DNA from 3 places in the Nocardioides sp. Z43_10 genome. Region 3 is predicted to be linked to each of the others. Evidence: predicted binding sites of a transcription regulator. Region 3 holds the regulator's gene; each other region holds the start of a gene.

The links. Region 3 encodes LexA, which represses DNA repair genes until DNA is damaged. Its sites were predicted from a motif close to TCGAACANNTGTTCGA; they were not measured.
Region 1: a site for LexA is predicted at 3,689-3,704, ahead of recA (recombinase RecA). Genes of this name have one in related genera too.
Region 2: a site for LexA is predicted at 6,333-6,348, ahead of AC6EI4_RS11505 (HNH endonuclease signature motif containing protein). Genes of this name have one in related genera too.

What each region holds. Positions count from the first base shown of each region.
Region 1 is NZ_JCBAJY010000008.1:200,540-210,069, forward strand. It holds gene AC6EI4_RS15815 (ABC transporter ATP-binding protein) at 1-710, shown strand, start outside; gene AC6EI4_RS15820 (ABC transporter permease) at 710-1,501, shown strand; gene AC6EI4_RS15825 (ABC transporter permease) at 1,501-2,304, shown strand; gene AC6EI4_RS15830 (GNAT family N-acetyltransferase) at 2,312-2,821, opposite strand; gene AC6EI4_RS15835 (DUF3046 domain-containing protein) at 2,933-3,124, shown strand; gene AC6EI4_RS15840 (organic hydroperoxide resistance protein) at 3,148-3,573, opposite strand; gene recA (recombinase RecA) at 3,868-4,905, shown strand; gene AC6EI4_RS15850 (regulatory protein RecX) at 4,889-5,551, shown strand; gene AC6EI4_RS15855 (phosphoribosyltransferase) at 5,608-6,087, shown strand; gene AC6EI4_RS15860 (HipA family kinase) at 6,127-6,936, shown strand; gene AC6EI4_RS15865 (DUF3037 domain-containing protein) at 6,933-7,313, shown strand; gene AC6EI4_RS15870 (sirohydrochlorin chelatase) at 7,380-8,123, opposite strand; gene AC6EI4_RS15875 (phosphoadenylyl-sulfate reductase) at 8,173-8,919, opposite strand; gene AC6EI4_RS15880 (hypothetical protein) at 8,916-9,110, opposite strand; gene AC6EI4_RS15885 (nitrite/sulfite reductase) at 9,112-9,530, opposite strand, start outside.
Region 2 is NZ_JCBAJY010000005.1:247,038-256,567, forward strand. It holds gene AC6EI4_RS11480 (ATP-binding protein) at 1-82, opposite strand, end outside; gene AC6EI4_RS11485 (DUF4194 domain-containing protein) at 79-834, opposite strand; gene AC6EI4_RS11490 (DUF3375 domain-containing protein) at 827-2,338, opposite strand; gene AC6EI4_RS11495 (NAD-binding protein) at 2,462-4,261, opposite strand; gene AC6EI4_RS11500 (DUF6394 family protein) at 4,275-4,661, opposite strand; gene AC6EI4_RS11505 (HNH endonuclease signature motif containing protein) at 4,811-6,256, opposite strand; gene AC6EI4_RS11510 (hypothetical protein) at 6,587-6,826, shown strand; gene AC6EI4_RS11515 (cyclophilin-like fold protein) at 7,119-7,472, opposite strand; gene AC6EI4_RS11520 (acyl-CoA synthetase) at 7,680-9,311, opposite strand; gene AC6EI4_RS11525 (tellurite resistance TerB family protein) at 9,390-9,530, opposite strand, start outside.
Region 3 is NZ_JCBAJY010000003.1:367,975-377,504, reverse strand. It holds gene hflX (GTPase HflX) at 1-923, shown strand, start outside; gene secD (protein translocase subunit SecD) at 1,002-3,284, shown strand; gene AC6EI4_RS07990 (ATP-dependent DNA helicase) at 3,350-5,383, shown strand; gene AC6EI4_RS07985 (DivIVA domain-containing protein) at 5,393-5,800, opposite strand; gene AC6EI4_RS07980 (phosphatase PAP2 family protein) at 5,810-6,601, opposite strand; gene lexA (transcriptional repressor LexA) at 6,676-7,479, opposite strand; gene AC6EI4_RS07970 (LysM peptidoglycan-binding domain-containing protein) at 7,879-8,280, shown strand; gene AC6EI4_RS07965 (hypothetical protein) at 8,285-8,617, opposite strand; gene AC6EI4_RS07960 (hypothetical protein) at 8,705-9,157, opposite strand; gene nrdR (transcriptional regulator NrdR) at 9,522-9,530, shown strand, end outside.

The DNA.
Region 1 (9,530 bases), on a different contig from region 3:
GCCCCGCCGTGCGCGGGCGGCTCGGGGTGTGCCCGCAGGACGACACCCTCGACGCCGAGCTCAACGTGCGCGACAACCTGGTCATCTACGGGCGCTACTTCGGGTTGTCGCGGACCGAGGTTCGCGAGCGCGCCGATGAGCTGCTGGAGTTCGTCCAGCTCACCGACAAGGCCCGCAGCAAGGTCGAGGACCTCTCCGGCGGGATGAAGCGGCGCCTCACGATCGCGCGCTCGCTGATCAACCGGCCCGACCTGCTGCTCCTGGACGAGCCCACCACCGGGCTCGACCCGCAGGCCCGCCACGTGCTGTGGGATCGGCTGTTCCGGCTCAAGCAGGCCGGCGTGACGCTGGTGCTCACCACGCACTACATGGACGAGGCCGAGCAGCTGTGCGACCGGCTGGTGGTGATGGACAAGGGCCGGATCGTGGCCGAGGGCGCCCCGCTGAGCCTGATCCGTGAGCACTCCACCCGCGAGGTCGCCGAGCTGCGCTTCGGCATCGGCGAGCACGAGGAGCTCGCGGAGAAGGTGGCCGACCTGGGCGAGCGGGTCGAGGTGCTGCCCGACCGGCTGCTGGTCTACACCGCCGACGGCGAGGAGGTGGTGGCGAAGGTGCACGAGCGGGGGCTGCAGCCCGTCGCGGTGCTGGTGCGCCGCTCCACCCTGGAGGACGTCTTCCTGCGGATGACCGGCCGGACGCTGGTGGACTGATGGAGACGCTCAGCGCCCGCGAGGCGATCGCCCGGCAGGCCGACTACTGGTTCACGGTCTACAAGCGGACCTGGAAGGGCTCGGTGATCTCCTCGTTCGTGGCGCCGATGTTCTACGTGGTCGCGATGGGGGTGCTGCTCGGCGGCTACATCCAGGCCGACCCCGACCGGCTCGAGGGAGCCACGTCGTACCTGGCGTTCGTGGTGCCGGGGCTGGTGGCCAGCCACGCCATGCAGACGGCCGTCGGCGAGGTGACGTACCCGGTGATGTCGATGCTGAAGTGGCAGAAGGTCTACGACTCGATGCTGGCCACGCCGCTGCAGCCGCGCGACCTGGTCGCCGGCCATCAGCTCTTCGTGCTCTTCCGGCTGCTGACCACCTGCGCGGTCTACCTGCTCGTGCTGGCGCCGTTCGGGGTGTTCGCGACCTGGTGGGGAGCGGTGCTGGCGCTCGGCGCGCAGGTGCTGGTCGGGATGACCTTCTCGACGCTGGTCTACGCGCTGAGCGTGCGGATGCGCTCGGAGGAGGGCTACGGGCTGATCTACCGGCTCGGGGTGTTCCCGCTGTTCCTGTTCTCGGGGGCGTTCTTCCCGATCTCCAACCTCGGCGCCGTGCTGGAGTGGCTCGCCCGGCTCACCCCGCTGTGGCACGGGGTCAACCTCTCCCGGATGCTCACCCTGGACCAGGTGGACTGGCCGCTGGCGGCGGTCCACGTGCTGGTGCTGGGCGCGCTGACGGCGCTCGGCTGGCGGCTCTCGGTGACCGGGCTGAGCAGCAGGCTGGTGAGCTGATGCTGGCGTTCTCGCCCGGGCCCGTGCCGGCGCCGTTGAGCCCCTGGCGGGCCACCCGTCTGCTGGTGCTGCGCAACTACGTGGTCTACCGGCAGGCATGGAAGCTGTTCCTGACCGGCTTCCTGGAGCCGTTCTTCTACCTGCTCTCGATCGGCATCGGGGTGGGCCAGCTGATCGACACCTTCGAGTTCAACGGCGAGGTGATCGGGTACGCCGAGTTCGTGGCGCCCGGGATGCTGGCGGCCTCGGCGATGAACGGCGCGATGATGGACAGCACCTTCAACGTCTTCTTCAAGCTCAAGTACGCCAAGCTGTACGACCAGATGCTGGCCACCCCGCTGTCCACCTCCGACATCGCTCGCGGCGAGATCGCGTGGGGGCTGATCCGCGGGGCGAGCTACTCCGCGATGTTCCTGGTGGTGATGGTGGCGATGGGACTGGTGCACACCTGGTGGGCGGTGCTGGCGCTGCCGGCGGCGGTGCTGCTGGGCTTCGCGTTCTCGGCTGTCTTCATGGCCGTGACCACGTGGTTCACCAGCTGGCAGGACTTCGACAAGGTGACGCTGGTGCAGCTGCCGCTGTTCCTGTTCTCGGCCACGTTCTTCCCGATCACCGCCTTCGACGGCGCGCTGCGCTGGGTGGTGGAGTGCACGCCGCTGTACCGGGGCGTGGTGCTGTGCCGCGAGCTGACCACCGGGGCGGTGACGAGCGCGTCCCTGGTCTCGGTGCTCTACCTGCTGGCGATGGGGGTGGCCGGGCTGTGGGTGGTCCGGCGGCGCCTGGACGGCCTCCTGCTGACCTGAGCGAGCCTCAGGGCAGGTTGATCAGCATCTTCTGGTACCAGGCCATGTCGATCCACTGGTCGAACTTGCGACCCACCTCCCGCATCACCCCGAGCTTCTCGAAGCCCACGGACTGGTGCAGCCGCTCGCTGGCCGGGTTCGGCAGCGCGACCGCGGCGATGGCGGTGTGCACCCCCGAGACCGCCATCGTCTGCAGCAGTGCGGGGTAGAGCAGCCGCCCGACGCCCTGGCCGCGCACCGAGCGGTCGAGGTAGATCGACGTCTCACGGGTCAGGGAGTAGGCAGGTCGCGGCCGGAACGACCACGAGTAGGCATAGCCCACGACGGTGTCCGCGTCGCTCACCGCGACGAGCAGGTGGTCACCGGGGTGCTGGCCGTCCAGGCGCGCGCGCCAGTGGTCCATGTCGGGTGGCTCGAGGTCGAACGTGGTGGTGGAGTGCTCCACCGCGTGCGTGTAGATCGCCGAGATAGCGGCGAGATCGGATTCGGTCGCGGAGCGGGTCGAGAACTCGGCCATAGCCGCCATCCTCCCAGCACCGGGCGGCGTATGTGGCAGTGGCTGGAAGAATGCTCGTGTGCTCACCCCCGACCCCGCCTACCTGGCCCCTGTCCTGCCCAGGGATCCGCGATGAGGTTCACCGAGTTCTGGGGCCGCCTCGAGGAGGGCCTCGGCGTGCACGCCCCCACGTTCGCCGAACATCACGTGATCGGCGAGCTGGGCAATCGCACCGTCACCCAGGCGCTCGACGCCGGCGTACCGGCGAAGGAGGTCTGGGCGGCGGTGTGGCGCGACCAGCAGCTCCCCGAGACGCTGCGTTAGGGCCTGCGGCGCCCGGATGCGGCTCAGTCCTCGTCGTTGACGCTCAGCGTCACCTCGATGTTGCCGCGCGTGGCGTTGGAGTAGGGGCACACCTGGTGCGCCTGCTCGGCCAGCTTCTCCGCCTCCTCCAGGGACAGGTGGGGCAGGGTGACCTCCAGGGTCACGGCGAGCTGGAAGCCCCCGCCCTCGGCGGCGCCGATGCTGACGCGGGCGCCCACGGCGGAGTCGGTGACATCGGCCTCGGCGGCGCGGGCCACCATCTGCAGTGCGGAGTGGAAGCACGCCGCGTACCCGACCGCGAAGAGCTGCTCGGGGTTCGTCCCCTCGCCGCTGCCGCCCATCTCCTGGGGTACGGCGAGGTCGAGGTCCAGGCGGCCGTCGGGGGTGCTGCCGCGGCCGTTGCGGCCGGCTCCGGTGGCGAGGGCCTCGGCGGTGTAGAGCGCGTCCATGGGGGTCCTGTCCGTGAGGTGGTGGGCCGGGACCGACCCGCTCCCCAACGTATCCGGCGATTCAATTGCGCACAATGGAAAATCAACGAGCGACACGCGGGGGCGAGATTCTCGGTCGAACACCTGTTCGGGCTACCCTGGATGCACAGGTGACGCAGGGGCGTTCGTTGTCCCCAGGTTCCGGGAGGATTCCGGCACTGTCGGTGGTCTTGTCTAGCGTCCTTCCCACAGACGAACACGACTCGCTACACCACACGGCGGGCTCTACGGGGCCCGGAGATTGGATGGAATGACATGGCCGCTGGAGACCGCAACAAGTCCTTGGATGCCGCGCTCGCGGGCATCGAGAAGCAGTTCGGCAAGGGCTCGATCATGCGCCTGGGCGAGGAGACTCGTGCCGCGCTGGGCGTGATCCCCTCCGGTGCGATCGCGCTGGACGTCGCGCTGGGCATCGGAGGCCTGCCGCGCGGGCGGGTGGTGGAGATCTACGGTCCGGAGTCCTCCGGTAAGACCACGGTCGCGCTGCACGCGGTGGCCAACGCTCAGGCGGCCGGGGGCATCGTCGCCTTCATCGACGCCGAGCACGCGCTCGACCCGGAGTACGCGAAGGCGCTGGGCGTCGACACCGACGCGCTGCTGGTCTCGCAGCCCGACTCCGGCGAGCAGGCCCTGGAGATCGCCGACATGCTGATCCGCTCCGGCGCGCTCGACCTCATCGTCGTGGACTCGGTGGCCGCGCTGGTGCCGCGCGCGGAGATCGAGGGCGAGATGGGCGACAGCCACGTGGGGCTGCAGGCCCGGCTGATGAGCCAGGCGCTGCGCAAGATGACCGGTGCCCTCAACAGCTCGGGCACCACGATGATCTTCATCAACCAGCTGCGCGAGAAGATCGGCGTGATGTTCGGCTCCCCGGAGACCACCACCGGTGGCAAGGCGCTCAAGTTCTACGCCTCGGTCCGTCTCGACGTGCGTCGCATCGAGACGCTCAAGGACGGCACCGAGATGGTCGGCAACCGGACCCGGATCAAGGTCGTCAAGAACAAGGTGGCCCCGCCGTTCAAGCAGGCCGAGTTCGACATCATGTACGGCAAGGGCATCAGCCGCGAGGGTGGCCTGATCGACGTGGGCGTCGAGGCCGGCCTGGTCCGCAAGGCGGGTGCCTGGTACACCTACGAGGGCGACCAGCTGGGACAGGGCAAGGAGAACGCCCGCAAGTTCCTCAGGGACAACCCCGACCTGGCCAACGAGCTCGAGAAGAAGATCCTCGAGAAGCTGGGCGTCGGCCCGCACGTCGACGTGCCTGCCGACCCGACCGGTGTCGAGAGCTTCTGAGCGCGGACCGCGCCACGACGACTCCGAGGCGGCCGTGACCGACGCGGAGGACCCGTGGCGCGGTGACGTGGCGGCCGGGGTGGCCGCCTGGATCCGCTCGGTCGCTCCCCAGGCGGACCTGCCTCCCCCCGAGGACCCGGTGGCGCGCGGTCCGGAGGCCGACCAGGAGGCGGTGGCGCGCAAGATCCTGCTCGACCAGCTCACCGGCCAGGCGCGCTCGCGTCAGGAGCTCACCGACAAGCTGGCGAAGAAGAACGTGCCGCCCGAGGTGGGCCAGCGGCTGCTGGACCGCTTCGAGGAGGTCGGGCTGGTCGACGATCGTGCCTTCGCTCGCGCCTGGGTCGAGAGCAGGCAGCCGGGCAAGGGCCTGGCGCGCCGCGCGCTCGCCCAGGAGCTGCGGCGCAAGGGCATCGACGACGACCTGGCCCGTGAGGCCCTCGACGAGATCGACCCCGCCGACGAGGAGGCCGCCGCGCGGGCGCTGGTGCGCAAGAAGCTGCGCTCGGTGGCCGGGCTGGAGCCGGAGAAGGCGACCCGTCGCCTCGCCGGGATGCTCGCGCGCAAGGGCTATCCGGCCGGGCTCGCCTTCTCGGTGATCCGTGAGGAGCTGCGCGCCGATCTCGACGTGCCGGACCTGGAGGGGTGAGGCAGCCGCGCCCGGCTGCCCGCGCGACGACACCGCCGGTGGTCCATGATGTGCCCATGAGCGACGAGCGCGAGGTCCTGACCTACGAGATGTTCGGGGTGGCGGCCCGGGACCTGGCGCAGACGATCGTCGACGATGACTACGAGCCCGACCTGGTGCTGTCCATCGCGCGCGGCGGCCTGGGCCTGGGGATGGCGCTCGGTTACGCGCTGGGGGTCAAGAACCTCTCCGCGGTCAACGTGGAGTTCTACACCGGCATCGACCAGCGTCTGGAGATGCCGGTGATGCTGCCGCCGACCCCGCAGGCCGTGGACCTCTCGGGGGCGCGGGTGCTGATCGCCGACGACGTCGCGGACACCGGCAAGACCCTCGAGCTGGTCCGCGCCTACTGCGCGGATCACGTCGCCGACGTCCGGATGGCGGTGATCTACGAGAAGACCCGCTCGATCGTGAAGCCCGACTACGTCTGGCGGCGCACCGACCGATGGATCGACTTCCCCTGGTCCTCCCAGCCGGTCGTTCGCAAGGGCTTCTGAGATGCGGGCTGCGCAGCTCGAGGCAGAGGAGAGGCCGGCGTGATCGACACCGTCTCGGTGATCCGCTACGTGACGCCGCTGCGTGAGGGCGGCAGTCTGCCCGGCATCGTGGAGGCCGACGACCTCGGCACCTACGTGTGCAAGTTCCGCGGCGCCGGCCAGGGCCTGAGGGTGCTCGTCGCGGAGGTGGTCGTGGCCGGTCTCGCGCGCCGTATCGGGCTGCGCACCCCCCGGCTGGTGGCGCTCCAGCTCGACGCGGACATCGCCCGCTACGAGGCCGATGAGGAGGTCCAAGACCTGATCAACGCGAGCCTGGGGCTGAACCTGGGGGTGGACTTCCTGCCCGGCGCGTTCGGCTTCGACGGCGACCTCCCCGCCGGCGACGCGGTCGCGGCGAAGGTGCTGTGGCTCGATGCCTTCTGCGCCAACGTCGACCGCAGCTGGCGCAACCCCAACCTGCTGATGTGGCACGGCGACCTGTGGGTGATCGACCACGGCGCGGCGCTGTACTTCCATCACGCCTGGTCGGGTGGGATCACCGATCCGGCCCGGTTCGCCCGGCAGCCCTGGGACGTCTCCGACCACGTGCTGGGGGCCTACGTGCCCGCGCTGGCGAAGGTGGACGCCGAGGTCTCGCAGCTGCTCGACGAGGAGCTGTTCGCCGAGGTGCTCGCCGAGGTGCCCGACGAGTGGCTGGAGCCGGTGCCGGGTGCCGAGTCGCCGGAGGCCGTGCGCGCGGCGTACGTGGCGTTCCTGACCGCTCGCCTCGCCGTCCGCGACTGGCTGCCCACCGGCACCGGCACCGGCACGGGTACCGACGGCGGCAGCGGCAGGGGAGGGGCCCGATGAGCAGGCGGGCGTACCAGTACGTGGTCCTGCGCTGCGTGCCGCGCGCCGACCGTGAGGAGTTCGTCAACGTCGGCGTCGTGCTCTACTGCCAGGCCGACGAGGTGCTGGCCGTCGGCACGCACCTCGACCCCGAGCGGCTGCGCGCGCTGCACCCGGGCCTGGACCTCGCCCACGTCCGCTCCGCCCTCGACTTCGTGGCGGGGGTGTGCGCCGGCGACGCGCGCGGCGGCGCGGCCGCGACCCGACCGATAGGCACCCGCTTCGGCTTCCTGAAGGCGCCCAAGAGCACGGTGCTGCAGCCGGGGCCGGTGCACAGCGGCCTCACCGACGACCCCGCCGCCGAGCTCGACCGCCTGGTGGGCTGCCTGGTCCGCTGATCCCCGGGTCGTGTGCCCCCACGACGCGCCTGGGCGCGTCCTCGGGCACACGACCGGGGAGGTGGCTCAGACGGGGACGAGCTCGACGGCGCCCACCGCGTAGCGGGCCAGGATGGTGCGCGCCAGCTCCGGGTGGGCGCCCAGCGGTGCGGAGACCGCGACCGCGCCCGCCTCGAGCGCCAGCTCCGCGGCCCGGTCCGGCAGGAAGCCGGGGGCGAGGAACAGCGAGGCGACCGCGATGTGGCGCCGGCCCTGGGCGCGGAAGGTCCGCACCGCCTCGCCGGTGGCGGGCGGAGCCGCCGAGGCGAAGGCCGCCGTCACCGGGAGCTTGTGGTGCGCGCCCCAGACCCGGGCCAGCCGGGCGACGGCCTGGTTGGCCAGCGGGTCGCTGGAGCCGGCGGCGGCCAGCACGAGCGCGTCGAGCTCGCGGACCCGGGCCTCGCTGAGCGCGGCGCGCAGCCGCTGGTCGAGCACCTCGAGGAAGGACTTCTCCAGCCCCAGGATGCCGGTGGCGCGGATCTTCAGCCCCTCGTGGCGCGCCGTCGCCTCCGCGATCGCGGCCGGTACGTCGACCTTGGCGTGGTAGGCGTCGTTGAGCAGCAGCGGCACCACCACGATCTCGTCGAAGCCGGCCTTGACCAGCCGATCCACGACCGTCGCGAAGGACGGGCGCGAGAGCTCGAGGAACGCCGGCTCGATGCGCAGGTCCGGGCGCATCGCGCGGACCTCGTGGACCAGTGCGGTGATCGTGGCGGCGGAACGGGGGTCGCGGCTCCCGTGTGCCAGGGCCACCAGTGCGGGTGCGGCCATCAGAGCAGTCTCCCTTCGGGGATCAGTGGTGCGCAGTGCCTCGTGTGCGTCATGTGTGGATCCCGCACTCGGTCTTGTTGGTGCCCGCCCAGCGTCCGCTGCGCGGGTCCTCGCCGGGGGCGACCCGGCGGGTGCACGGCCAGCAGCCGATGGAGGGGTAGCCGTCGTAGGCCAGTGGGTTGACCAGGACCCCGTGCTCGGCGATGTAGCTCTCCACCTGGGCATCGCTCCAGCGCGCCAGCGGGGAGACCTTGACCTTGCCCTTCTTGGCGTCCCACCCGATCACCGGCGCCAGCACGCGGTTGTGGGTCTCCGCGCGCCGCATCCCGGTGGCCCAGGCGTCGTAGCCGGCCAGCGACTCCGCCAGCGGCTGCACCTTGCGCAGCTTGCAGCACAGGTCGGGGTCGCTCTTGTAGAGCTCGCGCCCGTACGTCGCGTCCTGCTCGGCCACGCTGAGCCGGGGCTGGATCGTGACCAGGTTGACCGGGAGGGTGGCCTCCACGGCGTCGCGGGTGCCGATCGTCTCCACGAAGTGGTAGCCGGTGTCGAGGAAGACCACGTCCAGGCCGGGGGCGACCTTCGCGGCGAGGTGGGCCAGGACGGCGTCGCCCATCGACGACGTCACGCAGAACCGGTCGCCGAAGGTGGCCACCGCCCACTCGATGATGTCCTCGGCCGGAGCGAGCTCGAGCTCGGCGCCGACGTGGGAGACCAGCTCGCGCAGCTCCTCGGAGCTGCGTCCCTCGGTGTGCGTGCCGCGGCGGTTGCGCGCCGCGGTGGTGCTCGCGGCGCTCACGACGAGCCCTCGCGGGCGGAGTCGGGGCGCAGCAGCCCGATCATCTTCAGCGAGAAGGCGCGCATGCACGATCGGCACTCCCAGGTGCCGTGCGGGGAGGAGACCTCGCCGGTCTCGGAGATCGCCTCGTGCGGGCGCAGGTCCTCGTCGCCGCAGAAGGGGCAGTGGAAGGGGACGGCGCGTGCGCTCATCTCAGACCACCTCCAGGGTCTTCTCGCCGCGCAGGTGTGCCTCGTCGGCGCGCGCGGCCCAGCGGGCGAAGGACTCGCCCGGCTCGCGGTCGGCGAGGTAGGCCGTCACCACGTTGGTGATGTAGTCGTCGAGCTGGGCGCTGGTGACCTTGTGCGCGCGCAGCTTGCGCCCGAAGTTGGCGTTCAGCCCGAGCGCGCCGCCCAGGTGCACCTGGAAGCCCTCGACCTGGCGGCCGTCGGCGTCCAGCACCAGCTGGCCCTTGAGCCCGATGTCGGCGACCTGGGTGCGCGCGCAGGCGTTGGGGCAGCCGTTGACGTTGACCGAGATGGGGGTGTCCAGCTCGGGGAAGCGCTGCTCGAGCTCGGCGACCAGGGCGCGGGCGCGCTCCTTGGTGTCGACGATCGCCAGCTTGCAGAACT
Region 2 (9,530 bases), on a different contig from region 3:
CCATCTGCAGGGTCTCCGCGCGCCACTGCGTGGTGCCCTCGGTGGCGCCGGGGATGTGCATGAGCGGCTCTTGGGCGATCATGCGGGCACCTCGTCGTCCTGCTCGGTCTCGTCGGGCTCGGTCTCGTCCGGCTCGGTCTCGTCGTCCTGCTCGGCCTGTGCGTCGTCCGGGCCCCCGTCGTCGGGGTCGTCGCTGGTCGCCCGGGTCAGCCACTCGGCCAGCTCGTTGAGCCGCTGCAGGGGCAGCAGCACCTCGATCACCGGTGCCACCTTGAAGCGCTCGGGGTCGTTGGTGCGCAGCAGGATGCGCGCCTTGACCAGGGTGGCGAGGGCGTTCTCGGCCCGGCGGCGGTCACCGGAGCGGTCGGTGGCGTGCTCGGGCCGGAAGGCGGCGATCTCGTCGAGCAGGCCCTCGCGGTCCACCAGGACCACGCCGTTGCCGTCGGAGCGCTGGCTGCGGAAGCGCTGGCGCAGGACGACGAGCAGGATCGTCTCCTCGCGGGTGTAGGCGGTGTCGTGCAGCAGCGTCGGGAAGGCGGGACCGATCTCGGGGACGGCCTGGCGCTTGAACGCGACCTGGTAGGCGTGGTCGATGTGCAGATCGAGGAAGAGGTCGTTGAGCCGGCTCTTGAGCAGCGGCAGGTCGGCCAGCAGGGTGCGCCACTCCCCCGGGTTGCGCTCGGCGCTGAGGTAGCGGTGCTTGAGCAGCGCGACGAGGGTCCGTCGCTGCTCCATCGTCAGCGCGCCCTCGTCGCCCTCGAACAGCGAGAGCGAGGAGTCCTCGGCGGGAGCGTCGTCCTCGAAGGCGGCGTCGAGGTCGTGGACGTCATTCATCGACAGGTCCTTGCGTGGCGGGGGCGTCGGCGGGGGCGGGGACGGGTGCGGCGAGCCGGAGGACCGGGGTCTCGAAGACCCGGCGGGTGCCGTCGGGGCGGACCGCCTCGAAGCGGTCGACGGCCTGCTTGTCGGCGGTGGCATCCCACTGGGTGAGCAGGTGGAGCATCCCGACGATCTCCACGGGACGGCGCAGCTCGGGGGGCAGCGCGTTGAACACCTCGGCGGCCGAGGTGAGCTCGCCCTGGGAGACGGCCTCGCCGAGCAGGTCGCGCAGCTCGCCGAGCGAGGGGCCACCCTGCTGACGCAGCTGCTCGAGGCTGAGGCCGACGGGTGTCTCCACCGGGTCGGGGATGCTCAGCGACTCCGGTGCCACGTCGGCGGCCGGGTCGTGCAGGCGCTCGCGCAGGTGGGGCAGGTGGAAGGTGCCGGGGATCAGCTCCACCTCCACGCGGGAGCGGGGGCCTGCGGTCTCCATCCAGGTGACCAGCAGCCGCTCGACGTGGCGCAGGGTCTGGTCGACCTCCCGGTCGCGGGCCACGTCGTGGTGCACGATGTGCTCGCGCAGCGTGGAGGAGAGCCGGGTGCGCTGGGCGAGCACGTCGTCGATCCCGCGTCGGATGACGGCGACGGCGCTGCGGAAGTCGCGGTGGTCGTCGGGGCCGAGGCTGTTCGCGAAGGGGTGCTGCAGGATGGCCTGGATGTCGCGCCCGAGCTCGTCGAGCAGCTCCTTGTCGCGCAGCAGCTCGAAGGCACCCTCGAACGCGCGGCCCTCCTGGGTGGCCTCGAGCAGCTCGTCTGAGCGGCGCAGGTACTCGTCGAGCACCTCGCCCACCGGGCGGTCCTCCTCGCGGAAGTCGCGCACGATCTTGCGGTGCATGGCCGCCACCGACTCCTCGACGCGCTTGAAGTCGCCGGGCAGCTGGCCGATCAGGTCCATCAGGTCGACGTAGCCGGTCTGCATGTCGTCGATGCTGGCCGGCTCGATCTCTCCGCCGGCGACGATCCGGTCACGCTCGGCGGTGAGGCGCTCGATCTGGTCGTTGAGGCGGGCGACGCGGGTCGCCGGATCGGGGTTGGCCTCGGTGGCCCAGCGTCGTACGGCGTCGACGATGGTGTTGATCCGCGAGCCGCTGATCAGCGCCCGGTCCCGGGTCAGGCTCTGCACCAGGTCGAGCGCGTCGACGGCGTGCGAGGTGAGGGAGTACTCCTCGTCGCCGGACTCGTCGAGGGTGCGGTAGAGCCACTGGTCGCCCATCCACCGCAGGCACAACGAGCGGCCGGTCTGGTTGGGCGGCACCTCGACGCCGGCGATGCGCAGCTCGTCGAGGTAGGCGTCGATCTGGGTGTGCAGGCGGTCGGCGTGGACGGTGCGCACGTCGGAGCTGAACGACGTCCGGAAGACCGACAGCACCAGCGGGGCCCATTTGCGGTCGAGCAGACGCAGCGTCGGCCTGTCGAACGCCTCGGTGACCCGCGCCAGCTCGGCGACGATGCCGCTCATGCCCCTCCCGGGTCCTCCGCACGCGTCCGCCGGGTGCGGACGAGATGCCTGGAGGACGGTAGGCGCTCGCGGTGGCGACCTCGCATTCGGGGGTGTCGGCGGTCCAGCCGGGTGCGCCGCAGGTCACCTGCTGGGGCGCCGCCTCGCCCGGGCTCGGGCCAGTCTCCGCCAGATCCAGGCCGACGGGATCACCTCGTCGGCGAGGACGTACGCCGCGGAGGTCTCCTGGGTGAGCGTCGCCTCCAGGGCGTGGCGCGCCGAGGGGCGCCCTGCGACCAGGAGCCTGTCCCCCGGCCGGAGGAGCTCGTCGTCCTCAGGCGCCGGGGTCACCACCTCGTCACGCAGCAGGGCGAGCGGGACGGCGGCCAAGGGGCTCTCCCGATCGTTCGGGGAGCGCAGCAGGTCACCGAGACGCACCTGGCCTGCCTCCAGCCAGGGCATCACGGCGGGGGCGTCACGCTCGCCGATCTCGACGCGCCAGATGTTCGGTGTCCAGGGTCCGCACCGCTGGACCAGCCGGTCGACGACCTGCGCGGCCCACGCGTCACCGAGGTGCGGGACTTGGGGCAGGAAGCGCATCAGGGAGGGGTTGGCGAGGCGGGCGAGGACCTCGTGGGCGACCACCTCGGCGCGGACCATCGCGTGGTCGATGCCGAGCGCCTCGAACAGGGCGGCGTTGCCGGGCTCGTTGTGCCGGGCGACGAGGACCAGGTCGGGATTGGCGAGCCGTGCCACCTCCAGCAGCCACAGGTTCGTCATGTCGTTGTGGGTGGCGGCGACGAAGGCGACGGCGCTGGACAGGTCGGCCTCGTCGAGGGCGGCCTGCGGGAAGCGGTCGGCGCCACCCTGGACGCGCTCGCCCTCGACGACCGTCACCTCGATGTGCTCCTGGCGCAGGTCCGCGGTGATGTCGCGGCCGAAGTCGTCGAAGCCGCAGACCACCCAGCGCCCACGCGGCAGGGGCGGTCGGCGCTGTGGGAGCGGGGTGCCGGGCGCGCTGGTCAGCCACATCATCAGCTGGTGGGCCGCCGGGGAGCGGTACAGGATCCGCAGGTGGTTGCCGAAGCGCTCGAGCGGGTTGACCACCTCGGTGTCCCCGAAGGCGCGCATCCGGTCCTCGGTCTCGTGCGAGCTGGCCTGGGCGATCACCGGCAGGGTGGGCCGGATCAGCGACGTGGTCATCGCGACGTCGAGGTTGACGTCGTCGTGCTCGCTCAGGGCGAGGACGGCTTCGCAGTCGGCGCTGCCCAGCCCGGCGAGGATGAGGTTGTCGGTGTTGCGGGCGTCGCCGACCAGGACCGGGACGTCGGCCCGGTAGGCGTCCAGCTCGATGGACGCCGCCCGCTCGTCGTCGCGATCGATGATCACGAAGCGGCGGCCCATGTCGTCCAGCGAGCGGGCGATGCGCCGGCCGATCTCGCCGTACCCGATCAGCAGGAGGTACGGCGCGCCGATGTGGCGCACCTTGCGCTCGAAGAGCCGGCGGGCCACGGCGCGGCGGAAGGCACGGTCCTGCACCAGCGAGAGCATCGAGCCGATCGCGTAGGCCCAGCCGATCACCGACATGAAGATCGAGCCGGTGACCCACATCCGCTGGGCGGGCGAGAACGGGTAGGGCAGCTCGCCGAACCCGATCGTGGTGGCGGTGTAGCTCATGAAGTAGAAGGCGTCGAAGAGGCTGAGCCGGTGCGGCTGGCCGGCCGCGTCGGTGCCCGGGATCAGGGACAGTCCCAGCACGCTCAGCGCGAAGAGCGCGATGAGCAGGATCAGCGGCGCGCGCATCCGCCGCAGGACGAGGAAGATGCCGGCGGTGGCCTGCTCCTGGGCACCCTCGGGGAGCTCGACGGCGACGGCCTCCACGTGCTCGCGCCGGGTGCGGCCGCCGACGATCCCGGCCAGGCTGCTCGGTAGCCGGTTCCCCATGGGCTCGGCCCCGTCAGCGACGCTGGAACGAGACGGTCTCGACGACGAGCAGGACCACCGAGACCACGTTGGCGAAGAGCGCGCCGGCGGACAGCGAGACCACCGCCGAGGTCATCTCGACGGTCATGCCGGCCTCGGTCACGTGGCTGGCGTAGGACCAGACCACGGCAGCCGCGATGAGCTGCAGGCTGGCCACCAGGCTGGTCGCCAGGTGCACGGCGCCGATCTGGGTGCGGTCACCGAACTTGAGCACCGTGGCGATCAGGTTCACCACCACAGCGGCGAACAGCTCGTAGACGTTGTGCACCGCCGGGTCACCGATGTCGCCGAGGGTGAACCCGAAGTTGAGGGTCGCCGCGAGCAGCACGAAGAAGCCGAAGACGACATTCTCCAGGTTCATGGCACCCTCCCAGCGCGCGGACTCGGGCATCGTAGCCTCACCTACCCCGCCGAACGCGGAAGTCGGGAGGCCGCCGCGCCCGCCGGTGTGGCGCGGACGTGCCACTGACCCCGCCGGGTGGTGCCTGGGCGGGGTGCGGGGCGGGGCACCTACTGGTCGGGTGGAGGCAGGTCCGGCTTGGGCGGGGTGGCGTGCGGATTCGCGCGTCGGCGGTCTCGGGAGACGTCGAGGGTGCCGGTGTGGTCGCGCAGGTACTGGTAGCCCTGGGGGCTGGTCCACAGGTAGCTGCCCTTGTCGAGGGCGGTGTAGCTCCAGGGGCTGTGGGTCTTGTGGCGGTGATGTCGCCGGCAGAGTGGGGCGAGGTTGCATGAGCAGGTGGTGCCGCCGGTGGCGTGGTCTTGGATGTGGTCGCAGTCGGCGCGATGCTGCTCGGGCGTGAGGCGTCGGGCTGGTCGGGTGCACCAGGGGAAGACGCAGGTGTGGTCGATGAGGGTCAGGCGTTCGACGAGGCGGTCGGGGGTCTCGTAGGCGTTGACGTGGACGTGGTCCTCGAGATCGATGACCGGCTTCACGATCACCTGGGTGTCGGGGGTGGCGCACCAGTCGCGGATCTGGTCGACCGAGACGAAGGAGGCGGTGTTCTCCACGCGCGCCAGGTGTACGTCGGTGTCGTCGAGGCCCCGGGCGCGCAGCGCGTCGTGGGAGAGGTGGACGTAGAGCACCACCTGACGCGGTCGCCGGGCCTTATCGGTGTCGCCCTGCGCAGCAGTGTGCGGTTGATCGGAAGCACACGGTGCGTCGGATCCACCGCACTGACCTGCGGCTGCCTCGCCGGCGCCCAGGTCGAGGGCAAGCTGGCGCCGTGCCAGCTCCCCCGCGGCCTTCGCCCGCCGCACGCCCAACGGGTCCACCGACCCCAACGCCTGCTGCTGCGCCGCACCCGCAGCCACCGCAGCGTCGAGGTCCAACGCGTCGGCGAGGTCGAGCTCCCCGCGCACCGTCATGGTGCCGTCGTAGGAGACCTGATCGGTGTCGATGTCGAAACACCGCCCGTCCGCAGCCGCGCGGCGCCGCTGCTCGGCCTCCTCTGGCTGGAACCGCACCCGCGCCTCCTCGACCAACCGGTCCAGGGCGGCGACACCGATCTTGTGCGCCACCGCGGCGACGTGGGTGTCCACGAACCCCGCACCCGCCGGGACCAGGCTCAGCGTCGCGTCCGCGATGCGTCGTGCTTTCCACGCCACGAGGTCCCCAGTCACCACCCGCGCCCAGACCTTCGGCAGCCGGTGGCGCAGCTCGAGAGCCTGACCCACATACCGGCGCCCGGCGTCGGTAGACATGCCGATCGCGAGGGCGAACTCGGTGACCGCGAACTCCGCGACCAGAGGCGCCCCGGGTCCCGCGACCGGGATCCCATGGTCGCCGTACGGCCCGTGGATCACCGCCGCCGCCTCCAACGACTCCACCGAGTGCATCGCCGCCCAGTCCACCGCCAACTGCAGCTGACGAGCCTCGGCCGCATCCGCCGTACCCCGCGAGACCCGCGCGGCAGCCAGCACCGCACGAGCGGTGTCGGGGGTGGCGGTCCGGGTCATGGATCCACTCAAGCAGGCAGCACCGACACTCCTGCCCCCAGAAACCGCCCCGACACGCGGACTGTGGAGAACTCATCCGAAAGCGTTCTCGAAGACGCCCGCTCGCGCTCGCTCCTCAACCACCGAGACGGCTCTCACCCACCGCCGATCGAGGTGAGGGAACCCCACGAGCCACTGATGCGTCCCAGGGAAGTGATGCGTCTCCTCGCGCTGCCCTGCGTGGTCGCTGCGCTCGCCCTGACCGGCGGTTGTGGCGCCGCCCCCGGAACAGCGCAGCCCCACACGGAAGCCACGCCTCCGGCGACGGAGCCCGCCCCTAGGAGGGTGACGGTGAGCGTCAACCACTGCTTCGTCGTCCCTGTCTCGTTCGACGGCGAACAGTGGAACGTGCCGTTCGAGAAGCAGTTCGGCTGGGGAGGCCTGCAGCCCCGGCATTGGCAGGGCACCGGGCTCATGGTGCGCGTGGCCGAGGACCAGGCACGCTACCGCGACGACGGCGGTGCAGTCCGCGTGTTCAAGCCGGTCGACGATCCCGCTGTGCGCCCCGTGGAGACCGCTCCATGTGCCTGAACGCCCGGGTCTCAGCCCGTGCGCCCGAACCGGCCCGCGGCCCCTGACTGGGTCGTTCGTCGGGCCACCCTAGGCAGGCCCGCGTTCACCGGTTCTTCCGCGTACCCGCGCGAGCAGTAGCCAGCACGACGACCTCGCGCTACTAGGAGTCTGCGGGCCCGTAACCAGTTGCCCAGGCGCAGGTTCTTCGCTTCCTGGGCAGTGTCGCGCATGAAGCGATGGTGCTCGAACCCACCCTCGATCGCCGCGCCACTGTCCACGTGACGCAGGAACTCCTACAGCGACATGCTCATCACACCGCCTCGACGGTGGCGGTGACCGCGCCGTCAAGCGCCGCGATGCGCTCAGCGGCATCACCGTCGAGCCTGCCCAGAACCACGATGCCGGGGAAGTACGACTGGTCGCCGTAGTAGAGGACGAGGTGGTTCCCGGGTGCGTAGTAGCCCACGTCGCCAACGTCGGGGTCCATGCCCTCGGGCTGGCCGTCGAGGGAGAGCGGCTCAGGAAGCGGCCCGGTCTTCTCCACCCCGCCGTGGTCGACCATGTCGACGGTCACCGGCACCTGCGCGAAAAGGTCCTGGGAGGCGGCGCTGTCGTCCAGCGTCGCCGTGAAGCGCTGATCGCCGATCGTGATCCTCAGCTGCACGAGGTCCTCCCCGTCGGGCTGGTCATCGCCGGGTCCGCCGTTATGGCACCGATCATGGCAGCAAGCAGCAATTGGTGGCGGTTGCGCCTACTCGTCCTTCAGGGCCCGGTGTGGAGGGGAGGACGCACAGACGCTGTGCTTCATCCCGATCGGGTACCGCGCTCGCGACGTACCGTCCCCTGCGCCGGAGACGTGCCGCTCACCTCGTCACACGCGAGCCTGGTCCGCCAGCACCGCAGCCGCCATCTCCTTCGCCCGCGGGTACTGCGCCTTCCCGGCGGCCGAGCGCGGGATCTTGTCCACGACGGCGAGCACCCGCGGCAGCTTGTAGCCCGACAGCGACGCGCGCAGGAAGCTGCGCAGCTCCTCCAGCTCGACGGTGTGGCCCTCGCGGGGCTGGACCACCGCCGCCACCGCCTGCCCGTACTTCTCGTCCGGGACCCCGACCACGAGCACGTCGTACACGCCGGGGTGTGCCATCAGCGCGGTCTCGACCTCCTCGGGGTAGACCTTCTCGCCGCCGGTGTTGACGCAGTTGGAGCCCCGCCCGAGCAGCACCACCTTGTTGTCGGGCTCGATCCGCGCGAAGTCTCCCGGCACCGAGCAGCGCTCCCCGTCGATCTCGATGAACGTCTGGGCCGACTTCACGGGGTCCTTGTAGTAGCCGACCGGGACGTGGCCCATCCGCCCGAGGCGACCGACCTTGCCTACGTTGGTGGCGGGATCCAGCACCCGGTTGGCCTCGTCGAGCACGACGGTCGAGGGCCCGAGCGAGACCAGCGGGCCGTCGCTGCGGATGTTGCCCACCTCCTGCAGCCCGGTCCCTTGGAAGCCGGTCTCCGAGGCCCCGACGGAGTCGGTGAAGAAGCTGTTCGGGAAGGCGGCCATCCAGCGCTCCTTGACCGAGCGGCTGAAGATGGCGGCCGAGCTGGAGATCGCGATCAGGTCGGGGCAGTCGTAGTCGCCGGCCTCGTAGGTCTCGATCAACGGGCGCGCCATCGCGTCCCCGGTCATGAAGATCAGCTGGACGCCCTCGCGCTCGATGACCTGCCAGGTCCGCACCGGGTCGAACTTCGGCTCGAGGATCGTCAGGTGGCCGGCGAACAGGTGCATCAGCAGCCCCGCCTGCGCTCCACCGTGCATCAGCGGGCTCAGCGGGAAGGTGACCATCCGCCCGTCCTGCTTGGCCTGCTCGGACTGGTCGTACTCCCCCAGCGCCTGGCCGGTCATGAAGTCGATGCCGCCGCCGAGCACCCGCCAGAAGTCCTCGTGGCGCCACATCACGCCCTTGGGGAACCCGGTCGTGCCTCCGGTGTAGATGATGTGGATGTCGTCGGGGCTGCGCTCGTCGAAGTCCCGTTCGGGGCTCTGCCCGGCCAGCGCGTCCTCCCACAGCACTCCGCCGTACGACGAGAAGTCCGCGGTGCTGTCGGGCTCCATCACGTCCGGCATGACCACCAGGGTCTGCAGCTTCTGGTGCTTGGGGGCGCACCGCTCCACCAGCGGCGCATACGAACGCTCGTGGACGAGCGCGACCAGGTCGGCGTTGTCGAAGAGGTAGTCGAGCTCGCCCTCGACGTAGCGATAGTTCACGTTGACGTTGACCGCGCGGATCTTCGTCACCGCCATGACCGCGACCACGTGCTCGATGCTGTTCTTGGCGTAGACGCCAACGTGGTCGCCGGGGCCGACGCCCCGGGAGGCGAGGAAGTGCGCGAGCCGGTTGGCGTCGGCCTCCAGCTCGGCAAGGGTCACCATCCGGTCCCCCACCTTCACGGCGGGCTTGTCCGGGGCGGCATCGACGGCGTGTTCGAAGAGGTCAGCGATGTTGAGGGCCACGCCGGGCACACTAGAACACGTTCTCGTTTGGCGCCAGGGTCGCGGCACGACCGTGCAGACGCCGCCCCTGCGGCAGGCTCAGCCGAGGTCGAACTCCACCGGGTTGATCCCGACGGCGAAGCACGCGTCGCGCACGGCCAGCTTCTCGTTCTCGTCGAAGTTCCCGTCGGCGCCGCCGATGATGATGCCGATCTGGATGACCGCCCGCGCCTGGTCCTC
Region 3 (9,530 bases):
CGCGCGAGGGCCAGGCACAGGTCGAGCTCGCCCAGCTGCAGTACATGAAGCAGCGGCTGCGCGGCTGGGGTGGCAACCTCTCGCGCCAGGCCGGCGGCCGCGCCGCCGGCGGCGAGGGCATCGGTGGCCGTGGCCCCGGTGAGACCAAGATCGAGACCGACCGGCGTCGGATCAACACCAAGATCGCCAAGCTGCGCCGCGACCTGCGCGACATGAAGGGCACCCGCGACACCAAGCGCGCCGAGCGGGTGCGCCACTCGGTCCCCAGCGTCGCCATCGCGGGCTACACCAACGCCGGCAAGTCGAGCCTGCTCAACCGGCTCACCGACGCGGGCGTGCTGGTCGAGGACTCGCTGTTCGCCACCCTCGACCCCACCACCCGTCGTACGACGACCTCGGACGGGCGCATCTACACGATGTCCGACACCGTCGGCTTCGTGCGCCACCTGCCCCACCAGCTCGTGGAGGCGTTCCGCTCGACGCTGGAGGAGGTCGCCCAGTCCGACCTCGTGCTCCACGTCGTCGACGGCTCGCACCCCGACCCGGAGGGCCAGATCGCTGCGGTGCGCGAGGTGCTGGCCGAGATCGGCGCCGACAAGGTGCCCGAGCTGATCGTGGTCAACAAGGCCGACGCCGCCGACCCGATGGTCATCGCGCGCCTGCGTCAGCGTGAGCCGCACTCGGTCGTGGTCAGCGCCCGCACCGGCGAGGGCATCGCCGAGGCGCTCGCGGTGATCGAGTCCGAGCTTCCCCGACCCGAGGTGGAGTTCTCCGTGCTGCTGCCCTACGAGCGCGGCGACCTGGTGAACCGGATCCACCAGCAGGGTGAGATCGGCTCCCTGGAGCACACCGCCGACGGCACCCGGGTCACCGGGCGCGCCCACGAGGATCTGGCCGGTGAGCTGGCGGCTTACGCGCTCTAGCCTCCGGCCGGGGTCAGGCGCCCCGGCGTGTCGGACCCGGATTCGGTGACTCAGGGCACGTCAGGGAAGATGGCGCACATGTCACGTGGTGTTGTCGTACGTCTGCTGCTTGTCCTCGGCCTGTTGGCCGGCTGTGCGGCCATCGCCATCAAGGTCGAGCCCCGTCTGGGCCTCGACCTGCGTGGCGGTGCGCAGTACATCCTCCAGGTGGAGGACTCCGACAAGGCCGAGGCCAACGAGGAGAACGTCGACAAGGTCATCGAGGTGCTGCGCGGGCGCGTCGACGCGCTCGGTGTCGCCGAGCCGACCCTGGTCCGTCAGGGCGAGGACCGGATCCTGGTGGAGATGCCCGGCATCTCCAAGGAGGACGCCACCTCGGCCGAGGAGGTGCTCGGCCAGACCGCCCAGCTGACCATCAACCCGGTGATCGCCACGGTGGCCCCGGCGGCGGAGGGCCAGCCCGCGCCCAAGCCCAAGAAGGGCAACTTCATCTACCCCGAGGCCGACACCGAGGGCGCCTCGCTGCTCGAGGTCGGTCCGGCCGCGCTGCAGGGCGACGAGATCAAGAACGCCGAGGCGGCGATGCGCGAGATCCAGTGGGTGGTGAACATCGACTTCACCAGCCAGGGCTCCAAGGCCTTCGGCGAGCTCAGCGCCGCGGCCGCCTGCGCCACCGGCGACCCGAACCGGATCGCGATCGTCCTGGACGGTCAGGTCATCTCCTCCCCGACGGTCAACGTGAACTGCGGCAGCCGGATCACCGGCAGCACCGAGATCAGCGGCAACTTCGACGCCGAGAGCGCCAAGGAGCTCGCGATCCTGATCGAGGGCGGCTCGCTGCCGCTGCCGGTCGAGTTCATCTCCGAGCGCCAGGTCGGCCCCACCCTGGGTGACGCCGCCATCGACGCCTCCATCGAGGCGGGCATCATCGGCCTGATCCTGACCGGGCTCTTCATCATCATCGTCTACCGCCTCGTCGGCTTCCTGGCCACGCTCGCGCTGACCACCTACGCGCTGCTCTCCTTCGCGCTCCTGCTCGCCTTCGGCGCCACGCTCACCCTGCCCGGCCTGGCCGGCTTCGTGCTGGCCATCGGCATGGCGATCGACGCCAACGTGCTCGTCTTCGAGCGCGCCCGCGAGGAGTACGCCGCCAACCGGGCCGCCGGGATGCGCAAGGCGCTCAAGGTCGGCTTCGACAAGGCGTGGAGCGCGATCATCGACTCCAACGTCACCACGCTGCTCGCCGCCGGGCTGCTGTTCTTCCTGGCCTCGGGCCCGGTCAGGGGCTTCGGGGTGACGCTGTCCATCGGCGTCGTGGCCTCGATGGTCTCCGCGCTGATCATCGCCCGGGTGCTTACCGAGGTCGGCGTGAGCGTCCCCTTCGTCCGCAAGCGCCCGGCGATCACCGGGCTCGCCGACACCGGTCGCGCCCGCAAGTGGCTCGAGCGCAAGAACCCCGACCTGATGTCGCGCAGCAAGCTGTGGCTGGGCATCTCCGGCGCGGCGCTGGTGTTCGCCCTCGCCGGCATCGTCACCCAGGGGCTGAACCTCGGCGTGGAGTTCACCGGCGGGCGCACCATCGACTACTCGCTGAGCCAGGAGGTCTCGGTCGACGAGGCCCGCAGCGCCGTCGCCGACGCGGGCTTCCCCGAGGCGGTCGTCCAGGGCGCCGACACCGGCGACATCACCGTGCGCACCGGCAAGATCACCGACGCCGAGGCCGACTCGATCCAGGCGGCCCTCGCCGAGATCGGCGGCGAGGTCACCGTCGAGGACAGCCAGGAGATCGGGGCCAGCCTCGGCAACGAGCTGCGCGACAAGGCGCTGATCGCCTTCGGCATCGCCCTGCTGGCCCAGATGCTCTACCTGGCGATCCGGTTCAAGTGGACGATCGGTCTCTCCGCGGTGGCCGCGATGGCCCACGACGTGCTGATCGTGGTCGGCGTCTTCGCCTGGCTCGGCAAGCCCATCGACGGGGTCTTCCTGGCCGCCGCGATGACGATCATCGGCCTCTCGGTCAACGACACCGTGGTGGTCTTCGACCGCATCCGCGAGCGCTGGTACGCCTCGCGCGACGAGAAGTACGAGACCGTCGCCAACACCGCCTGCCTGGAGACCATGCCGCGCACGATCAACACCGGCCTCGGCACGATGTTCATCCTCGCCGCCCTGGCCGTGCTCGGCGGCGACTCGCTGCGCGACTTCTCCATCGCGCTGCTGCTGGGTCTGATCATCGGCACCTACTCGTCGGTGTTCACCGCGACGCCGCTGTCGATCATGCTGCAGCGCAAGTGGCCGATGTCGCGGGCCGCGAAGGTCAAGGTCGTGCGCGCCCCCGAGGACTCCGGAGCGGTCGTCTGAGCCGTCCGTCCCCAGCCCGCCGACGGCCGTGTCCGGCTGTCGGCGGGCGCGGTTAGGGTTCTTGGGTGCCCGCAGCGACCTCCCCGTCCGATCCGAGCCCGCACGCCCCCGAGCGGCCCGCGGCGTCGGCGGGCGCCCAGCGGGTCCGTGAGCTGCTCGCCTCGGCCGTCTCGGCCCTCGGCGGCAGCGAACGCACCGGCCAGATCCAGATGGCCGAGGCCGTCGCCGACGCGATGGAGCAGGGCCAGCACCTGCTCGTCCAGGCCGGCACCGGCACCGGCAAGTCGCTGGGCTACCTGGTGCCCAGCCTGCTGCACGAGAGCCGCGTGGTCGTCGCGACCGCCACCCTGGCCCTGCAGCACCAGCTCGTCGAGCGCGACCTGCCGCGGCTGATGGAGGCGGTCGGCGACCTCGTCGACGACACGTCGTACGCCGTGCTCAAGGGCCGCTCCAACTACGCCTGCCTGCACCGCATCCGCGAGGGCGTGCCCGACGACCAGGGGGCGCTGGTCGACCTCCCCGAGTCCTCCCAGGGCGCCGAGGTGCTCCGGCTGCGGGCCTGGGCCGAGGAGGAGGCGGAACGGGCCGGCACCGGCGAGCGCGACGCCGCGCCCCGGCACACCGAGCGGATCTGGCGCCAGGTCAGCGTCAGCGCCCGGGAGTGTCTCGGCGCCACCCGGTGCGCGTACGGCGCGGAGTGCTTCGCCGAGCGGGCCAAGGAGCGGGCGGCCAAGTCCCAGCTGATCATCACCAACCACTCGCTGCTCGCCATCGACGCCATCGAGGGCGTGCCGATGATCCCCGACTACGACGTCGTGGTCATCGACGAGGCCCACGAGCTGACCGCGCGGGTGACGCAGGCCGCCACCGACGAGATCACCGTCAGCGAGATCGAGCGGGCCTCGCGGCGCGCCCAGCGCCACGTGGACGGCGACCAGGCCGACGAGCTCGGCGACGCCGGCGAGGCCCTGGCCGACGCGCTGGCCGGCATCGACGCCGGGCGGATCCAGCGGATGCCCGAGGCGCTCTCCGACGCCCTCGTCCTGGTCCGCGACGCCGCCCGCGCCTGCATCTCGGCCTTCCCCAAGGACGGCGAGGGGGAGGCCGACGCCGGTAGGACCCAGGCCAAGGGGATGGTCCAGGAGCTGTTCACCCACGCCGAGCGGATGGCGGCCGACCTCGAGTCCGACGTGCTGTGGCTCTCCGAGGCCCGCGACCGGATCCCCGCCCGGCTCTGCGTGGCCCCGCTGCAGGTGTGGGGCCAGATGCGCGACAAGCTGCTGCGCGAGAAGACGGTGGTGTTCACCAGCGCCACCCTGATGCTGGGCGGCGACTTCAACTCGGTGGCCACCAGCGTCGGGCTCAAGCCCTCCGAGCGCGACACGGTGCTCGGCGAGCGGGCCGCGTCACCGCCCGAGGGGGTGCTCCCGTGGCGCGGGCTCGACGTCGGCTCGCCCTTCGACTACGGCCGCCAGGGCATCCTCTACGTCGCGCGCCACCTGCCGCCCCCGGGTCGCGACGGGCTGGGCGAGCGTCAGCTCGACGAGATCGTGGAGCTCATCGACGCCTCCGACGGGCGCGCGCTGGGGCTGTTCTCCTCGCGCCGCGCCGCCGAGGCGGCCGCGGAGGCGGTCCGGGCCCGGCTGCCACACCTGACCACGCTGGCCCAGGGCGACGCCCAGCTGCCGGAGCTGGCCAAGCAGTTCGTCGAGGACCCGCACACCTGCCTGTTCGGCACGCTCAGCCTGTGGCAGGGCCTCGACGTGCCCGGCGACACCTGTCAGCTGGTGCTGATCGACCGGATCCCGTTCCCGCGCCCCGACGACCCGCTGATGTCGGCGCGCCAGCAGGCGGTCGACAAGTCCGGCGGCAACGGCTTCATGCAGGTGGCCGCCACCCACGCCGCGCTGCTGCTGGCCCAGGGGGCCGGCCGGCTGATCCGGACCACCTCCGACAAGGGCGTCGTCGCGATCCTGGACCCACGGCTGGCCACGGCCCGCTACGGCGGCTTCCTCAAGGCGAGCCTGCCGGCGATGTGGCCGACCACCGACCCGGCCGTGGTCCGCAAGGCGCTCAAGCGCCTCTCCGAGAGCGAGTGAGCCCGGGCCTCAGATGAACGCCGAGGCCACCACGAACGCCACCAGCGAGATCACCAGGATCAGCGCCGTCAGCCGCGCCCAGGCCGGGGGACCGGACGGGCGGAGGTGGGTGGTCGGCAGGTCGGCCCCACGCAGCTCCGGAGGCAGGCTCGGGTCCTGTCCCGGCGACGCGGGCCTGCCCCGCTGGCGGCTGCGCAGGTAGTGGAGCATCGAGGCGACCCAGTCGTCGACCTGGGCCATGTCGTAGGACGCCTCCTGGCGGCGCACCGTGAAGCGGACGTCGAGGAGGTCGTCGGTCGACACGGCCGGTGGCGACTGCGCGATCGCGGCCTGCACCCGGGCGATGAACGCGTCGACCTCCGCGGGGTCGTAGCCCTCGCGGAACCTGCGAGCGGTGAAGCGGGGCGCGAGATCCATGTGCAGACGCTAGCGCGCCGTGCGGTGCCCTCGTCGGGCGCTCCAGCGATCCCCGACCCAGAAGCCGATCAGCACCACCAGCCAGCCGACGACCACGTCGAGGACCCAGTGGTTGCCGGTGCCCACGATGACGACCGCGGTGACCAGCGCGTAGGCCCAGCCCAACGACCTGATCCACACTCCGCGGACCTCACGGTGCACCGCGAGCGCCACCCAGAGCGCCCAGCCGGCGTGCAGCGACGGGAAGGCGGCCAGCTGGTTGGTGAGGTCGCCGAACCCCTTGGGTGCCGAGGCCTCGCCACCCCACCAGCCGTCGGCGGCGTGCAGGTGCAGGACGTCGACGTAGCCGTCCACCAGCCGCGGGGGAGCGGTGGGGAGCAGCAGGTACATCGCCAGGCCCAGGACGGTGGCGACGAGCAGCGCCGTACGCGCCGGGACGTAGGCGGCGCGGCCCCGTAAGTAGAGCCAGACCAGGGCGACGAGCGTGACGACGTAGTGGGTGGTGGCGTACCAGTAGGAGGCGGCCAGGCCCACCCAGGAGACCGCGACGAACCACTGGTTGAGGCCGGCCTCGACGTCGAGGCCGACCAGGCTCTCCAGGTGCAGCAGCTGGACCGCGCGCTCTCGCGCCGGCTCGAAGGAGTCGTCGGCCACCAGGCGACTGGCGCTGTAGGCGACGTAGAGGCTGGCCAGCACCGCGAGCTCGAGGAGCCCGCGCCGCAGACGCGGCCGGGTCGCGAGGGTGGAGCGCCCTGCCGTCCGGTGGGCGGCGGCGGTCGGGGGCTGTCTCGCGATCGTCACTTCCCCATTCTCCCGCGAGCTCGTCGGATCCGCATCAGGAATGACCCTGAGCGGGCCCGTGCCCGATCCGAGGGTCACATGCGGCGCAGGACCGCCGTGACCTTACCGAGGATCGTCGCATGGGTCCCGTCAATAGGGTCGTACGCCGTGTTGTGCGGGAGCAGCCACACCTGGCCGTCCTTGCGCTGGAACGTCTTCACCGTGGCCTCGCCGTCGATCATCGCCGCCACGATCTCCCCGTTGTTGGCGGTCGGCTGCTGGCGGATCACGACGTAGTCCCCGTTGCAGATGGCCGCGTCGATCATCGAGTCACCGGCCACCTCGAGCAGGAACAGCGTGCCGTCGCCGACGAGCTGCTTGGGCAGCGGGAACACGTCCTCGACGCGCTCCTCGGCCAGGATCGGCCCGCCGGCGGCGATCCGGCCGACCATCGGCACGTTGATCGCCGCGGGCATCGCGTCGCCGATGCCGGTCGGGTCGAAGTCCTCCTCGGCGACCGGGTCCGGCGCCGACATGGAACGGCGTGCGGCCATCACCTCGGGCAGGAAGACCTCGATGGCCCGGGGGCGGTTGGGGTCGCGCTTGAGGAAGCCCTTCTCCTCGAGCACCTTCAGCTGGTGCGCCACCGACGAGGAGCTGGTCAGCCCGACCTTCTCGCCGATCTCGCGCATGCTCGGCGGGTAGCCGCGCATCTCGATGGAGTCGCGGATGACGTTGAGGACCCGCTGCTGGCGCGGGGTCAGGCCGGTGGCGTCGGGGGGCCCGTCCGGCAGCACCGCGACCTTGGCGCCGCCCTTGCCGGCGCCCTTGGCGCGCGCCTTGGCGGGAGTGGACGCGCTGGTGCGGCCCCCGTCGTCCGAGCCCGTTCCTCTGGCCATCTGTGTGCCTCTCTGCTTCGGGGCGGTGTGAGCGCCGGCCGCGCCGTCGCGTCCGCCGATGCTCCCTACCGTAGACCGCCGACACCGGCAGGTTCAAACATCTGTTCGAAGGGGCGTGTCGCCCTCGCCAGGCCGGTGAACTCGAACGCATGTTCGGCGTTTCTCTTGCCCTATTCGAACACATGCTCTAAGTTCGCTCGTATGTTCGATCGAACGCCTGATCGAACGGATGCCTTTCAAGCGACATGCCCGATCAGGTGACTCGGAGACGCTTCCTCACGCGGCCGGCGACAGCGGCTCGCACCGGGACTGTCGGTGGTCGCTTGTAGACACAGACCGACACGGCAGCACTGCCGGGCAACCGCCCGGCCCTGACGCCGCCTTCCCCTGGAGGTCCCCATGAGCAGCACCGCAGTCCACCCGGCCGCACCGTCGTTGGCCGCACAGTCACTGGCCGCACAGCCCGTTGCCCGCCCCGTCTCGCGTCCCGCCCGCCCCGTGGCCGGGCCGGTGCGGCTGACCCGTCGCGGGAGGGCGGTGATCCTGGGCGGCGCCGTCTCGCTGCTGCTGGCGGTAGGGGTGGTGCTCGGTGACGGCTCCGTCGCCACGCAGAGCGCCGGGCAGGCACCGGACACCCGGATCGTCGCGGTCGGGCCCGGTGACACGCTGTGGGGGATCGCCAGCGAGATCGCCTCGCCGGGGGATACCCGCGAGGTGGTCGACGAGATCCAGCGGCTCAACGCCCTCGACTCGGCCGCGGTGATGTCCGGTCAGCGGTTGCGCGTGCCCGTGCGCGACTGAGCGATCAGCGCGCTGCCCGTCGGCCCCCGGTGGGGCGCGGCGCCTCGTCGGGGCGTCGCGTGACGCCGAGCTCGCGCAGGGCGTGGCTGCCGAGCAGCAGGGCGGCGAAGAGACAGGCGATGGCGCCGAGGCAGGCCAGTGCCAGGAAGCCCCAGGCGGCGGAGTCGCCGGCCCGTGCCGTGCTGCCGAAGTCGATGGCAGCGCTGACGAGGTAGCCCCACGCCACCACCGTCACCGTGATCCCCAGTGCCAGCGCCATGAGCAGGCCGCGCCGCCTGCGCGGCGCGGCCATCGCACGACGGGCCCCTGCTCGCTTGCCGCCACTGCCCGTGCTCACGCTCACGATTCTCCTCTGAGTTCCGCTGGCAAGGGTAAGGCTCCTCCCTGTGGGCCCAGCGGTCAGCCGTCCGGGGAGGTCCGATGGCTACTGCGTGACGAGGTTGTAGCTGACCAGCTCGGTGCCGTTGCCGTCGATCGACTCGATGATCGCGGTGTCGGGGCCCTTGACCAGGACGTGCGCCGAGCTGCCCGGCGTGGTGTTGTCCTGCCAGCCCTTCTCCACGAACCGCGCCACCGCCTCGCCGGCGGCGTCGGCGCCCTCGCTGTCGGGGGCGACGAGGATGCTGAAGCTGGTTCCGTCGTCGGCCTTCTCCGAGTTCGTCGAGACCAGCTCGCCCTCGATCAGCGGCGCGTCCTGCTCCGGGTAGCCCTCCGGCAGTGCGTCCGGGTCCGGCACCTCTCCGGTGCCGCTGGGGGACTCCAGGCTCGAGGGCTCCTGCTCGGAGTCTCCCTCGGAGCTGCAGGCGGCCAGGCTCAGGCCGGGGATCAGCAGCAGGGACAGGGCCAGGGCTCCGGTGCGCGACGTACGACGACTCATAGGGTCACCTTCGGGTTAGGGATCGGTGTCGGGAGTCAGTCAAGCAGGTCGCCGCGCCGGGGCCGGAGTCTCTGGCCCGCGGGGCACGCAACCCCGCTGACCTGCGCTTTCGCGCCTGGTGATTCGCGGCCCGGAGACTGGTCCGGACGACACGCCGGGCCCGCTTGCCTTAACTCCGGCCCGGGCGTACGGTTCCACTACATCTAGTAGTTACACCGTTGTGCTTATCCACATCTAGTTCACAGTCGGCTAGGGGATGGTCCACAGGTAACCGCTTGTTGTCCACAGAAGAAGCCGATTTCTCCACAGCCATGACCACACCCTCCGGGTGCCTCGTGGCATGCCCACGAGAGGAGCACCCGCGATGCACTGT